3 regions of the Bifidobacterium hominis genome follow, and region 3 is predicted to be linked to each of the others. Evidence: riboswitches for the same ligand, from Rfam matches in the RefSeq annotation. Region 3 holds a riboswitch; each other region holds the start of a gene.
The links. Region 3 has a riboswitch for thiamine pyrophosphate ahead of thiC (phosphomethylpyrimidine synthase ThiC). Riboswitches for the same ligand answer to the same signal wherever they lie in the genome.

Region 1 (4,235 bases), 210 kb from region 3:
TCGGTTCACGTGTTCCTCGCATTGTTCGTGTTCTGCGGACTGCTCAATATGTTCTTCGTGCGATCCGGCAACGTTCTTACGAACATCGGGCCGATTCCAATCACCGACGACGGTGTGCGTATCGCCATACTGTACGCCTGCAGATTCGTCGTGGTCATTATCGTCGGAGCGGTATTCCTTGCCACCACCACGCCCACGGCCATCACCGACGCATTCGAAGCGTTGCTCAAACCTTTCGCAAAATTAGGCATGCATGCGCAGGAGATCGCGTTGGTGATGAGCCTCGCATTGCGGTTCCTGCCCACGTTAGGAAGCGAAGCGAAAGCCATTGTGGATGCGCAATCAGTCCGAGGCGGCAGCATTGAAACGGGAACATTCGTGCAGCGGATCAAAGCGATGACCGCCATTATCATTCCGGTATTCGCAGGAGCGATACGCCATGCCGATAATCTCAGCCTTGCACTCGACGCACGATGTTACGAGGAAGGCATCATGCGCACGCACTGGCGAATCATGCGGATCGCCAAACGTGACATCGCCGTAGTCGGTGTGGGTGTGTCATACATTGCCGCATTGACCCTGATCGCTGGACTATGCTGAGCATTCCGGACGGGCATGGCGCTCCACTGATCGTATTGGAAAGCGAAACCGCCGAAGAAGCACGTCTGAACACGCGCAGGAACATCGAAAACGGTGTGAACGCCATCAAAGGCGCGGGAGGAGTGATATGCAAGGTTTTACTGCCCTCACGCTACTCTTAAGCAAGCATCATAGATAGGAATGGAACAAGTTATGGCATTAACCAAGAAGCAGGTCAAGCAGTTGCGCGGCCTGGCCACCAAGCTCAATCCGCTCATCCAGGTCGGCAAGAACGATTTGAGCGAAAACGCCATCAAGCAGGCGGACGAGACCATCGAAAAGCGTGAGCTCATCAAATGCTCTGTGCTCGATGGATCCGGACTGACGGCTAAGGAAGCAGGCGAGGGGTTGGCCGAAGAACTGAATGCGGAACTCGTACAGGTTATCGGCAACCGTTTCGTGCTCTATCGCCGCTCCCATCGCGATGATGTGGAGCATATTCGTCTCGTACGCGAATAAAGCGGGAAACTGACGCGACCAAACATAACAGGGCGGGTGCTTTCTGAAAACCAATCAGAAGGCACCCGCCCTATTGCAATGAAAATAAACAATCGGAAGTCAGGAAAACATGCGATGGAGCGGTGTCAGCGCTCCTGATTCCATTCGGGCTTCCACGTGTACTGCATGTCGTACGCGCTGGCCCAGAACATGTACTCGTTCTCCACGCCGGTCACGAAAATGTCAATCAGCTCGCGCTTGCGCTCTTCGCTCGCGTCGGCTACCAGTTTCTCGATATGTTCGAGCAGCCACACGGAATCCTGCCAGAACTCGTCGGTCTTATACATGTCGACCCAGCTTTTGTACGGATTGTCGTCAAGCGTGTCGGCAAACTCGGCGGCAAGACGGTAACCATAATCCGCATACACCCAGGCGCACGGCAGCACGGCCACAAGAATGTCGAGAATATCCTTGCCATAGGCGATGGAAAGGATATTCGACGTGTAGGCACGCGCGAAGGCCGACTGGCGCACATTGTTCATCTGCTCTTCGGTGATGCCATAGCTGGCCAAGTAGGAGCGGTGTACTTCGGTCTCGACCTGCAGGGCGCCGTTCTGCACTTTGAGCATGAACGCCATGATTTCAGGGTCGGTGGCCTTGGCTAATCCCAAAGCGTGCACTCTGGCGTAATCGTTCACATAACGAAAATCCTGCAGCAGATAGAAGGCGAAACGCTCGCGTTGCAGTGTGCCTTCGCCAAGCTCGCGGATGAACGGCTGCTGGTAGCCTTCCTCCCAAACCAGGTCAGCAGCCTTGCGCATGCGCTGCGCGAACGGAGGAAGATTGTTGCGTTGGATGCCTTTGGCGGCGTCGAACTCATAATCGAAATTGGTTGTTGATGTCACAGCAGTCATTAGACATGCCTCCCTACGCTGGTATTAACCATCAGGTTCAAAGGGTTCAGGCCTCACTTGGCCTATCTCAACCCGACAAACACGGGTTCCCCTGCATTACGCCGTACATTATGGCAAAGCCGTCCGAAATGTGCAAGAGCCTGTCCGCCGAATGGAATCGTGCCGCATGATGCGAACACAGGCGATGTTCGGTTGAGGGCGAGTGCAAGAATAGAACGTATGACTGAAAAGCAAGTTGCGAAGAACACCATCGAAAAGCTGGCTATCGTCGTGGTGACATACAAGCGTCAGCAGCTGCTCGCCACCCTGTTCGAATCCATCGAAAAACTCACTGTGGCACCATGGCGTATCGTCGTCGTTGACAACGAGCACAGCGATGCGACCCAAGGCATGGTCGACGATTTCCGTGAAGCGGTCACCGCGCAGTGGGGCAATACCATCGCCGACCAGTCGGGCAACGAAAGTCGCGTGGTGTATGCACCTCAATCCGACAACCTCGGCGGCGCAGGCGGATTCTCCGCAGGTGTGAAGAAGGCATATGAGCTGGGATCCGAATGGTTCTGGGTGATGGACGACGATGTGGCTGTGATGCCCGAAGCCATCGAACGACTCGCCAAGTGGACCGGCAGCCATGATGTGATCCAAGGCAGCCGATACGACTATGACGGCGGTCCGTTCTACTGGCAATACGATTTCATCATTCCCCTCGGCATCCCCAATCCGATCGCTCCGGCCGCATTCGGACGCCCCGGCTACCGCGTGATGGACACCCTGTGCTTCGAGGGGGGTCTGTTCCGCCGCAACATCGTCGAACAGATCGGCTTGCCGGATCCGCGTTTCTTCATCTACTGGGACGACACGATGTACGGCTACCGCGCCAGCAAAGTCACCAACCCGATCGTGGTGCCTGACGTGATCCTGCGCCGCACTCGTGAAATCGGCAATTGGGATATCGCCGGCGTGCGCCAGCTCAACTCCACCTCTGACATGAACCGTTACCACATCATGCGTAACCGAGGCTACATGGCGCGCTATTTCATGGCGTTCGGCGATTACCGTCCGCTGATGTTCGGTCTGGGTACGCTGCTGACCGCCGCCAAGGAAGTCATCCGTCTGGTGATGGTGGACCGAGAGCATGTGAAGACCGGCTTGGTGCAGATAGCCAAGGGTTGGTGGGATTCACGCAAGCTGTTGCATGATCCGGATTGGAAGCCGATGCCGCCGCTCAAGTGATGCGGTTGCGCCGTCTTCAGACGGTCATCTTCTTACGATTCGCCCCATGCCGATGCGTTGAGTTGACATGGGGCGAATCGTTTGCAGAAAAAAGTTGCAGAATGAATCATTTCATTGCGAAAAATTATGCAATCGTATTCACCATTTATGCTTTTTCGGCGCGTTTTGGGGCATGGGGCGAGTTACTATGGCGCTTACCGGTTCGATAACACCCACTATGTACCTTGATAGGAGAGGTCGAAGATGATTGAAACTGCACAGGCGTTTGGCGTTGACATTGGAGGCTCCGGCATTAAGGCAGCCCCGGTTAACCTCGAAAAGGGCGAGTTTGCCGAACCGCGTCTGAAGATTCTTACCCCGGAAGTTTCCACTCCGAAGGCCGTCGGTGAAATCGTTCGCCAGCAGCTCGAGCATTTCGAGGTTCCCGAATCCGCTCCGGTCGGCATCGCTTTCCCGGCGCCGATCCACGTGGGCGAGAAGCTCGGCTACATGGCCAACCTAGACCAGTCTTGGGTCGGCGTGGACGTCACCGAAGTGTTCTCCGAAGCCTGCGGACGTCCAGTCACCGTGGTGAACGACGCTGACGCGGCAGGCCTTGCCGAGCAGCAGTTCGGCGCGGCCAAGGGCCAGGATGGTCTGGTCGTGGCAACCACGCTGGGTACCGGTATCGGCACGGCGCTGATTTTCAACGGTGAACTCATCCCGAACACCGAGCTTGGTCACCTGGAACTGCTCAAGGGCAAGGGCGACGCCGAAAAGTACGCGGCATCCTCCATCCGTGAAAAGCTTGATATGGGCTACAAGAAGTGGGCCAAGCGACTGACCAAGTACTATTCCCTGATGGAGTTCTACTTGGATCCGCAGCTGTTCGTTGTCGGCGGCGGCGTGTCTCGTGTGTCTGAGAAGTTCCTGCCGTACATCGACATCAAGACCCCGATCGTTGCAGCCAAGTTGCACAATGAGGCTGGCATCATCGGTGCCGCGTACTACGCAAGCACCAAGCAGAAGTGA
Region 2 (4,235 bases), on a different contig from region 3:
TGTTCGTGACCATGGTCACGCCTGTGGTGTTCTGCGCGGTCAGCGCCGCGATGGCGGTCATACCGAACACGCCATTGGCAAGCATGGTTTTCAAATCCGCCTGAATGCCGGCACCACCGGAGGAATCCGATCCCGCGATGCTCAATACCGGTGCCAAAGTGCTGGTCATGAATGACTCCTTACTTGCTTTTGCTTGCTTATGATGCGAAGTTCTGAAATATTCGTGATCCGTGATTGCTATTTGCGCAGTACGTGCCCATGCTTTGCATCACCGCGCACTGCCTTCCATCGCGAAACCATATTGCGGGTCGCCTCTTCCGGATCGCTTGCGCCGGCAATGGCCGACACCACAAACCAGCCGGCCGCCTTCGAATGTGCGAGCATCTCCATATCGTCGGCGGTCACTCCACCGCCGACCACAACCGGAAAATCACTCGCATCGCAGATCGCATTGATCTGCGCCTCGTCGAGCGTATGCCCGGAACCATCGTTGCCACCAACGGAAGCTTCCGGCTTGGTGGTGGACACGTGCAACGGGCCGGCCCCGATGTAGTCGATGCAGCCGGCAGGCAGCCCGTTGATCAGCTTCACCAGGCTTTCCGTTTCGGCAGACAAGCCCACAATGGCATCTTCCCCAAGCAACGCGCGGGCTTCCTGCGGTTCCAAGTCGGTTTGCCCAATATGCACGCCGTCAACTTTGATGCCCTTGTGACGTGCCTGCCAAACTACATCCACGCGATCGTCGATCACAAACGCCACGGAATCGGATTTGCCGTTGTTCTCGATAACCTGCGCGATATCGCGTGCCATGCTGGTGATGTCTTTCGCGTCGGTGTTCTTGGCTCGCAGCTGGATGAACGTTGCACCCCCGCGCAACGCATCCTCAATCACACCGGTAATAGTACGGCTCTTGCAATCCTGCGGGCCGACCACAAAGTAGGCGCTCATATCGAATGTATCGCGCATCGATGCATATGAATAATTGTTCATATAATCAACCCTTCTCGGTAAGTGATTCAGAAAACCTACAATGTGAACCGGCAATCGTCCATATTTTCCACATACGCAATTGCCGAACCCTGCATGATATGCCGAATACCATGCAGGGTTCGGCAAGGCCTAGTCGATGATGATTTCGGAAGCGGCGACTTCCTCGGCGGTGACGTTCCAAAGCGCGTCAAGCAGCGCCACTTGGAAAGATCCGGGACCGGACGATTTCGCTTCGGCGATTTCGGAAGCCCTGTTATACAGCAATGATGCCGAAATCGCGGCGACAAGCGGTTCGGCCACGGCCAGATACGTTGCGGTAACGCCGCCGAGCGAACAGCCGGCGCCGGTGATCTTCGTCATCATCGCGCTGCCGCCGGGCAAACGGAACACGCGCTCGCCGTCAGTCACCAGATCGACTGCTCCGGAAACGGCCACCGCGCCGGCTCCAACAGGGGAGTATTTCGCAAGATGACGAGCCACTCGTTTGGCCGCGTCAACGGCGGAATCAACTTCGTCGACGGCTTCCACGCCTGCCGGGCGAGTGCCGGGAACGGTGGAATCATGCTGTGCCAGACCCCACATCGCATCGAGCGCGATGATTTCGCTCGCATTGCCGCGCACAATGGTCGGCGGGTATGTGCGGAACGATTCGAGAATGGCGGTACGGGTTTTGCCGATGCCCGCGGCGACCGGATCAAGTACCCACGTCTTGCCGTTCTTGTGCAGTTTGTAGGCGATTTCCGGTAGCGCGTCCTTGAAGAACGGCAGGAGTGTGCCCACATTGATGTAGTTCGATCCGGCGATTTCCGCGGTGTCGATCACGTCGTCAGGCAGGAAGCTCATGGCTGCGGTGCCGCCGGCGGCCAGCTGCGCGTTGGCCACAAGATTCATCGTTACGAAATTGGTGAACGACTGTGCCAAAGGTGTGGTTTCGCGTACGTCGTTTACTGCCTGCGCAATCTGTTCACGCAATGCAGCTGCATATGAGTCATCGCCCATTGTCTGCTCCCTACGTTGGTCCTAACCAACAGGTTCAAAGGGTCAGGCATTTGCCTATCTCAGCTTCCGCTTTCGCCGGAAGCCCCCCTGCATGTACATAACATATCTAACCTATACAAAGGTGCTGACAGTGGCACGTTTTGCATAAACGAACAATCGACACGTTCCAGTTGGATGCCGGTCCACTTGTTATCTGCGCGTTGCGCCGTCGGGCCAGTCGATTCCAGGATCGGGCGAATGCAATACGTTCTCGTAAATGTCGTTGCGCACGTAAATTTCGCAGGCGCCTTCCGACCATGTGCTTTTCCAAGGTGTCTTGGTTTCGGCGATTTTGATTTTCGTGTAATGGTTTCTGTCGTAACCAAGGTCGGAGAAGAAAAATGGCTGATACAGAGTGTCGTAGAATTCGGGTTCGCCCCACGATTTCCATGTTTCGATGTCTTTCTTTCCCGCATAGGGGTCAACGCACCATTCCCACGACGAATAGCTTCGTCCCTTGTATGCATTGGCAAGAAGCGTATGGTCGAAGTAAGGGGCTGAATCGATAAGGGTGCTGCCGTACCAAGAAGTGTAGTCGATGCAGTCGGTGCCGCCGCAATATCCGCCTTTGTCGATGATTTTGTTGATTTCTGGATTGGAAGCGGTGTCGTTCTTGCTGACGCGTGTCCAGCCTGCCATCCAACGGTATTGCTCCAAATGGTTGGTTTTGATAAAAGACGCTACCGCCCGGGAAGACGAATAGTCGTACCGAATATCGCAAATACTGGCGCTTGCCGTCCAATACACGCTGACAAGCATGAAGATAAGACCGAGGATTTTGAAGAAACGGAGATACCGTTCCGTTTTCTTCGGTCCAAGAAGAGTCATAACACGGTTGTTGAGATTACGGATCCACTGAGGCCAATCGTTGGAATTGTTTTTTTCGATATCGCAATCGATGGCGAGAATGGCGATGAAGAATCCCAAGATGATTCCCGCATGATGCATGGAAAGATGCGCGGTGAACGCAACGCTTATACCCAAGTATGTGGTGAGCAGCAATGATGCGGTTTTCCGGCGTAGGCAAATCTGAATAAGAAAACACCACATCAGGCATGACATTACGCACGGCATAAACAGCTCGCTTGGCGTGAGAGCGATGAACTGCATATTGCCATCCGACAGGGTTGAAGTGAACAACGTCTCGGAAGGCATTACCAGCCAGGTGTTGAAGGCGCCGCAGAGTTTTTCGAATTCCTCGAGGACCTGCACCTTGGCAAGAGCGTCTTCGAAGGTGATGACGCCCTTGTTGACGAGTCTCGCCAGATCTTGGTCAAGCGTATGCATGCCTTCCTTTTCGCTGGATTGCAGCACGGTACGAATCTGATGCGCCTTGCCTCCGCGAATCAACGCGGCCACGGCCGGAGTGTTGATCATCACTTCGGTGGCAGGAGCGCGGCCATGCCCGCTGGCACGTGGAATCAGGGTTTGCACGACCACCGCGCGCAGAGTGGAGGCCACCTGCACGCGAATCTGCTGCTGCTGATTTTCCGGGTACACGTCGATCAGACGGTCCACGGTCGAACCGGCGTCCTGCGTGTGCAGGGTGGCGAACACCAAGTGGCCGGTTTCCACGGCGGTCAACGCGGTGGAAATGGTTTCGAGGTCTCGAAGCTCGCCCACTTCGATAATGTCGGGATCTTCACGAAGCGCGCGTTTAAGCGCTTCCGCGAAACTTTTGGTGTCGGTGCCCACTTCACGCTGGCTCATCACGCAACGCTTGTGTTGATGCACGAATTCGATCGGGTCTTCAATGGTGATGATATGGTCGGCGCGTTCGGCATTCGCTCTGTCGACAATCGCGGCGAGCGTGGTGGATTTGCCGGAGCCGGTCGGACCGCATACGAGCACGAGTCCACGCGGCAGTAACGCCAGATCGGCGATATGCGGGTCGAGACCAAGCTCCTGCGCGGTTTTGATTTCCGTGGGAATGGTTCGTAATGCCGCGCACACGCCCAAACGGTCGCGGTATACGTTGGCGCGGAATCGCAGCAGATCGCCGATGGAGAATGAAATATCAAGTTCCAAATCGTCTTTGAACCGTTCCATCTCCAGCTCGTTGGTCATCACTTTGATGGCTTCATACGTGCGGTCCTTGTTCCACACGCTCAGCCCTTTGGCGGGGCGCAGCTTGCCATCCACGCGCAGCATTGGCGGATCGTTGACCACCAGATGAAGATCGGACGCGTTCAATTCCACCAGCTGGC
Region 3 (4,235 bases):
CTGATTGGAGCGACCTTCTCCCTCGAATCATTCTTATTCACGCTTTCAGCATTGTTGATGTTGTTATCGAAAGCTTTTTTGGAATCATCCAGATTGTTCCCGCACATAAGATTCTCCTTTATTGACCGTCCGTTTGCTTATTGTTTTCATTGCCGTCCATGAACCCCATGAACCATCCGATCAGATCCTGCATCACCGTGGTGTTGAGACTGTAGATGATGTTTTGCCCGTGCCGTTCGTCGGTTACCAGTTCCGCGGTTTTCAGCGTGGTCAGATGGTGGCTGATCGATGGTTTGCTCATGTTGAATTGTTCCGCGAGCTCACCGGCCGTCATGTCACGTTCGCGCAGCAATTCCAAAATGCGCCGTCGCGTGGGATCGGAGAGCGCTTTGAACCCCTCTCCTGCCATGCATTCCTCCTTTACGATACTGAATATTTAGATATTTTCTTATTTAGACAATTATCTAAATATATGCTCCGGACATACATATTCACGCCCGCGCGTTTACCACGGTTGACGAATCATAAGTTCATGAAGGAGGACGATGATGTCTATGCAACCGAGTGCCGCTGATCGTAGGGCGGGTTAATCATGCGGTCACGCCAATAGTAGACGTCATCATGTTCGCCGATTTCGCGATACACCTTGCATGGCTGGCCGAATGCGACTACGTTGGCGGGAATGTCTTTGGTAACCAGCGAGCATGCACCAATCACCGAATTATCGCCAATAGTGACGCCAGGAAGTACGGTAACGTTGGCGCCCAACCACACATTGCGGCCGATGGTGACCGGCAGAGAATACTGTGTGATCTTCTCGCGCAGGTCAGGACGAATCGGATGGCCGGTGGTAACGATAGTGCAGTTCGGGCCGATCATGGTATGTTCGCCGATATGCACTTCACCATCATCAACCAACGTGAGGTTGAAATTGGCGTAAGCATATGCACCAAAATACGTGTTGCATCCCCAATTGGCATGCAACGGCGGTTCGATATAGGCGTCCTCGCCGAATTCGCCAAGCAGTTGGCGTGCAATTTCGATACGTTGCGTCATTTGACTGGGGCGGGTCGCGTTAAAGTCGTACAGTAGTTCCATCTGTTCCTGCTGCGCTTTGATCATCTCTTCGTCATCGCAGGCATAGATCAATCCGGAATTCATAGTGTCAAGCACTCGTTGCGGCACAGTCATGGCAGCCTCCTTGCAGTCATTCACACTCGTTGCGATTATATACGAACTCAACGCAACTCATGCCGTGATTCCGCATGCCTTTCGCAATCCTCTGCACAATCATCGTCTGCGGCTAGCGAAATATTTCGCATGTTCGGCGGTGTGACCGTAAGTGCCATTGAACTCCCAATCACCACATCAAAACATCGCCAGTTAACCTGTTGCAGCCTTGGCTTCCGACACGATCAGCGGGCAGCCAAAATTTGCCAACGTGATTTGGTAAGGATATTCACATGCTCGACGCGCACCTCATGCATAAGAGGCACCGGCACCTCATCGCACGTGTGATGATAGACAAAACCAACCTTTTCCTGCACCCGCTTCGACTTCAGATTGCCATCATAATAACCGCACCAAATCGCACTCATACCAAGATCAACAAAACCATGACGGATAATCTCCCTAGCTGCCTCCGGCATATAACCCCTCCCCCAGAAAGGCTTGCCCAACCAGTAACCCAACTCACACTCATCATCACGATCCGTCATACCCGTATGACCATTAAGCTTTAACTCAATCGAGCCAATGGGGTTATTGCTGCCGCGCTCGCAAATCGCGCAGCATTCCTTGCCATTGAGCACATGACGAATCGTATTGAGACTTTCTTCTTTCGATCGGTGTGCGGGCCAGCCCGCGATAGGTCCGATATCCGGATCTTTCGCATAGACGTACAAGCTTTCCGCATCTGTTTCAGTCCAAGCCCTCAATGTCAGCCGTTCCGTCTCCAACATGTAGTCAACCTCTTTCATACGCAATGCATTGAACTGAGGTATAGCTTAGCCTGCAAGGAGAGTTTTGCCGTGAGATGCGCGGTGGGGCGTGATACGGATGAAGACGATGCATGCGAAAGTGACGACGGGTCTGACTCACCTATGGGCTTCGGCGAAAGGCTACGTCCAGTGCAGGGCGTAGGTTCGTAGCCAACACCTAAAGCAGGGGGCTCCTCAACGGGGCTGAGATAGGCGAATGCCTGACCCTTTGAACCTGTTGGTTAACACCATCGTAGGGAGCGAAGAATGAGCGTCATCGTGCACACGCATTTCCAGCGTCAATCGGCATCCGTAAAAGTCAACGCAACAGACGCGTCGGCAAAACAACCTGCATCGCGAAATCATCAAGCGTAATTTCGCTTTCTATCCCGTGTATCCAAGAATACGAGGCATGTCAGCGTATCCATTTACTGACGGAATCAAATTTTCCCCAACCCAAAACAGCATAATCAAGGGGGAATCATGAACAATTATCCGTATGCGTCGATGCGAGACAGCTTCGACCTGAGCGCCTATTTTGTGGTAGGCCCACAGGATTGCAAAGGTCGACCGATCACCGACGTCATCGATGACGCATTGCGCGGGGGCGCAAGCTTTATCCAACTGCGCGCCAAAGACGCCGACGCGAAGGACCTTACCGACATGGCGCGTGATATCGCGCAAATCATCGAAGACAACAACAAGTCAGATTCCGTGGCATTCGTGATCGACGACCGCGTGGATGTGGTCTGGCAGGCCCGCAGCAAAGGCATCAAGGTTGACGGCGTGCACATCGGACAGACCGATATGGAACCGCGTGAAGCCCGCACGCTGCTCGGCGAAGACGCCATCGTGGGATTGTCGGCGGAGACAGAAAGCCTGGTCAGACTCATCAACGAATTGCCCAATGGCTGCATCGACTATATCGGTGCGGCGCCGCTGCATGTTTCCGTCACCAAGCCGGAAGCGTCCGTAGGTGGCAATGACGGTTCCGGTCGCACGCTTGACAAAGAGCAGATCAACACCATTTGTTCAGCCAGTGGTTTTCCGGTAGTGGTAGGCGGTGGCGTGACCGCAGATGATATGGAAATGCTGGCGCGTTCAAAGGCGGCAGGCTGGTTCGTGGTGTCCGCGATTGCAGGAGCCGATGATCCGGAAGCCACAACCCGCGATATGGTAACGCGTTGGAAAGCCGTACGTGGCGACACGAAGCACGGATACGCACCGCGCATGAAAGCCCAGAACACAGCGGAAATCAGCCCTAGCAACGCAGCCGACGGCGCATCCGGTGAAAAGAAGTTCACCAATGCGAAGGAAGCCAAGGCCGCATCCAAGCTCGCCAAGCAGCAGCGCGTCGACATTGCCGCACGCGAGTCCAAACAGCGCGACAAAGCGCATATCCGCAAAACCACGCCGGTACATTTCGAAAACGAATTCGGCTCCTACGATCTGGAAGTGCCATACACCGAAATCAAACTGTCTGACACTCCTGGCGTCGGACCGAACGCGCCATTCAAGGACTACAACACCGAAGGACCGAAATGCGATCCGAAAGAGGGACTCGCTCCCCTGCGTTTGGATTGGATTCTTGACCGCGGTGACGTCGAAGAATACGAGGGACGTCGACGCAATCTGGAAGATGACGGCAAACGCGCCATCAAGCGTGGCAAGGCTTCCAAGGAATGGCGCGGCCGCCAGCATAAGCCGATGAAGGCCAAGGATCATCCGGTGACGCAAATGTGGTACGCGCGCCACAACATCATCACGCCGGAAATGCGCTATGTAGCGGAACGCGAGCATTGCAGCGTGGAACTGGTGCGCAGCGAACTGGCCGCAGGACGTGCCGTCATGCCTTGCAATATCAACCATCCTGAGGCTGAGCCCATGATCATCGGCTCGAAGTTCCTTACCAAGCTCAACGCCAATATGGGCAATTCGGCGGTCACTTCGTCTATTGACGAGGAGGTGGAGAAGCTCACGTGGGCCACCAAGTGGGGTGCTGACACCGTAATGGATCTGTCTACCGGCAACGACATTCACACTACGCGTGAATGGATTCTACGCAACTCCCCCGTGCCGATCGGCACCGTGCCAATGTATCAGGCACTCGAAAAGGTGGAGGATGACGCTTCCAAGCTCAGCTGGGAACTGTTCCGCGACACGGTGATCGAGCAGTGCGAGCAGGGTGTGGACTATATGACGATTCATGCCGGTGTGCTGCTGCGTTTCGTGCCATTGACGGCGAACCGCATGACG

Region 1: it holds a riboswitch for thiamine pyrophosphate, as region 3 does, so the genes downstream of both, tenA (thiaminase II) here and thiC (phosphomethylpyrimidine synthase ThiC) in region 3, are expected to answer to the same signal.
Region 2: it holds a riboswitch for thiamine pyrophosphate, as region 3 does, so the genes downstream of both, thiM (hydroxyethylthiazole kinase) here and thiC (phosphomethylpyrimidine synthase ThiC) in region 3, are expected to answer to the same signal.

What each region holds. Positions count from the first base shown of each region.
Region 1 is NZ_JBBMFR010000002.1:68,970-73,204, forward strand. It holds gene WMO36_RS01710 (energy-coupling factor transporter ATPase) at 1-600, shown strand, start outside; gene WMO36_RS01715 (hypothetical protein) at 594-761, shown strand; gene WMO36_RS01720 (YhbY family RNA-binding protein) at 793-1,098, shown strand; gene tenA (thiaminase II) at 1,224-1,991, opposite strand; TPP riboswitch at 1,984-2,094, opposite strand; gene WMO36_RS01730 (glycosyltransferase family 2 protein) at 2,211-3,224, shown strand; gene ppgK (polyphosphate--glucose phosphotransferase) at 3,468-4,235, shown strand.
Region 2 is NZ_JBBMFR010000006.1:107,981-112,215, forward strand. It holds gene thiD (bifunctional hydroxymethylpyrimidine kinase/phosphomethylpyrimidine kinase) at 1-169, opposite strand, end outside; partial or broken gene WMO36_RS05800 (thiamine phosphate synthase) at 244-990, opposite strand; gene thiM (hydroxyethylthiazole kinase) at 1,120-1,989, opposite strand; TPP riboswitch at 1,980-2,088, opposite strand; gene WMO36_RS05810 (type IV pilus twitching motility protein PilT) at 2,179-4,235, opposite strand, start outside.
Region 3 is NZ_JBBMFR010000002.1:281,208-285,442, forward strand. It holds gene WMO36_RS02690 (SdpI family protein) at 1-107, opposite strand, end outside; gene WMO36_RS02695 (autorepressor SdpR family transcription factor) at 119-409, opposite strand; gene WMO36_RS02700 (sugar O-acetyltransferase) at 553-1,191, opposite strand; gene WMO36_RS02705 (GNAT family N-acetyltransferase) at 1,416-1,979, opposite strand; TPP riboswitch at 2,155-2,256, shown strand; gene thiC (phosphomethylpyrimidine synthase ThiC) at 2,460-4,235, shown strand, end outside.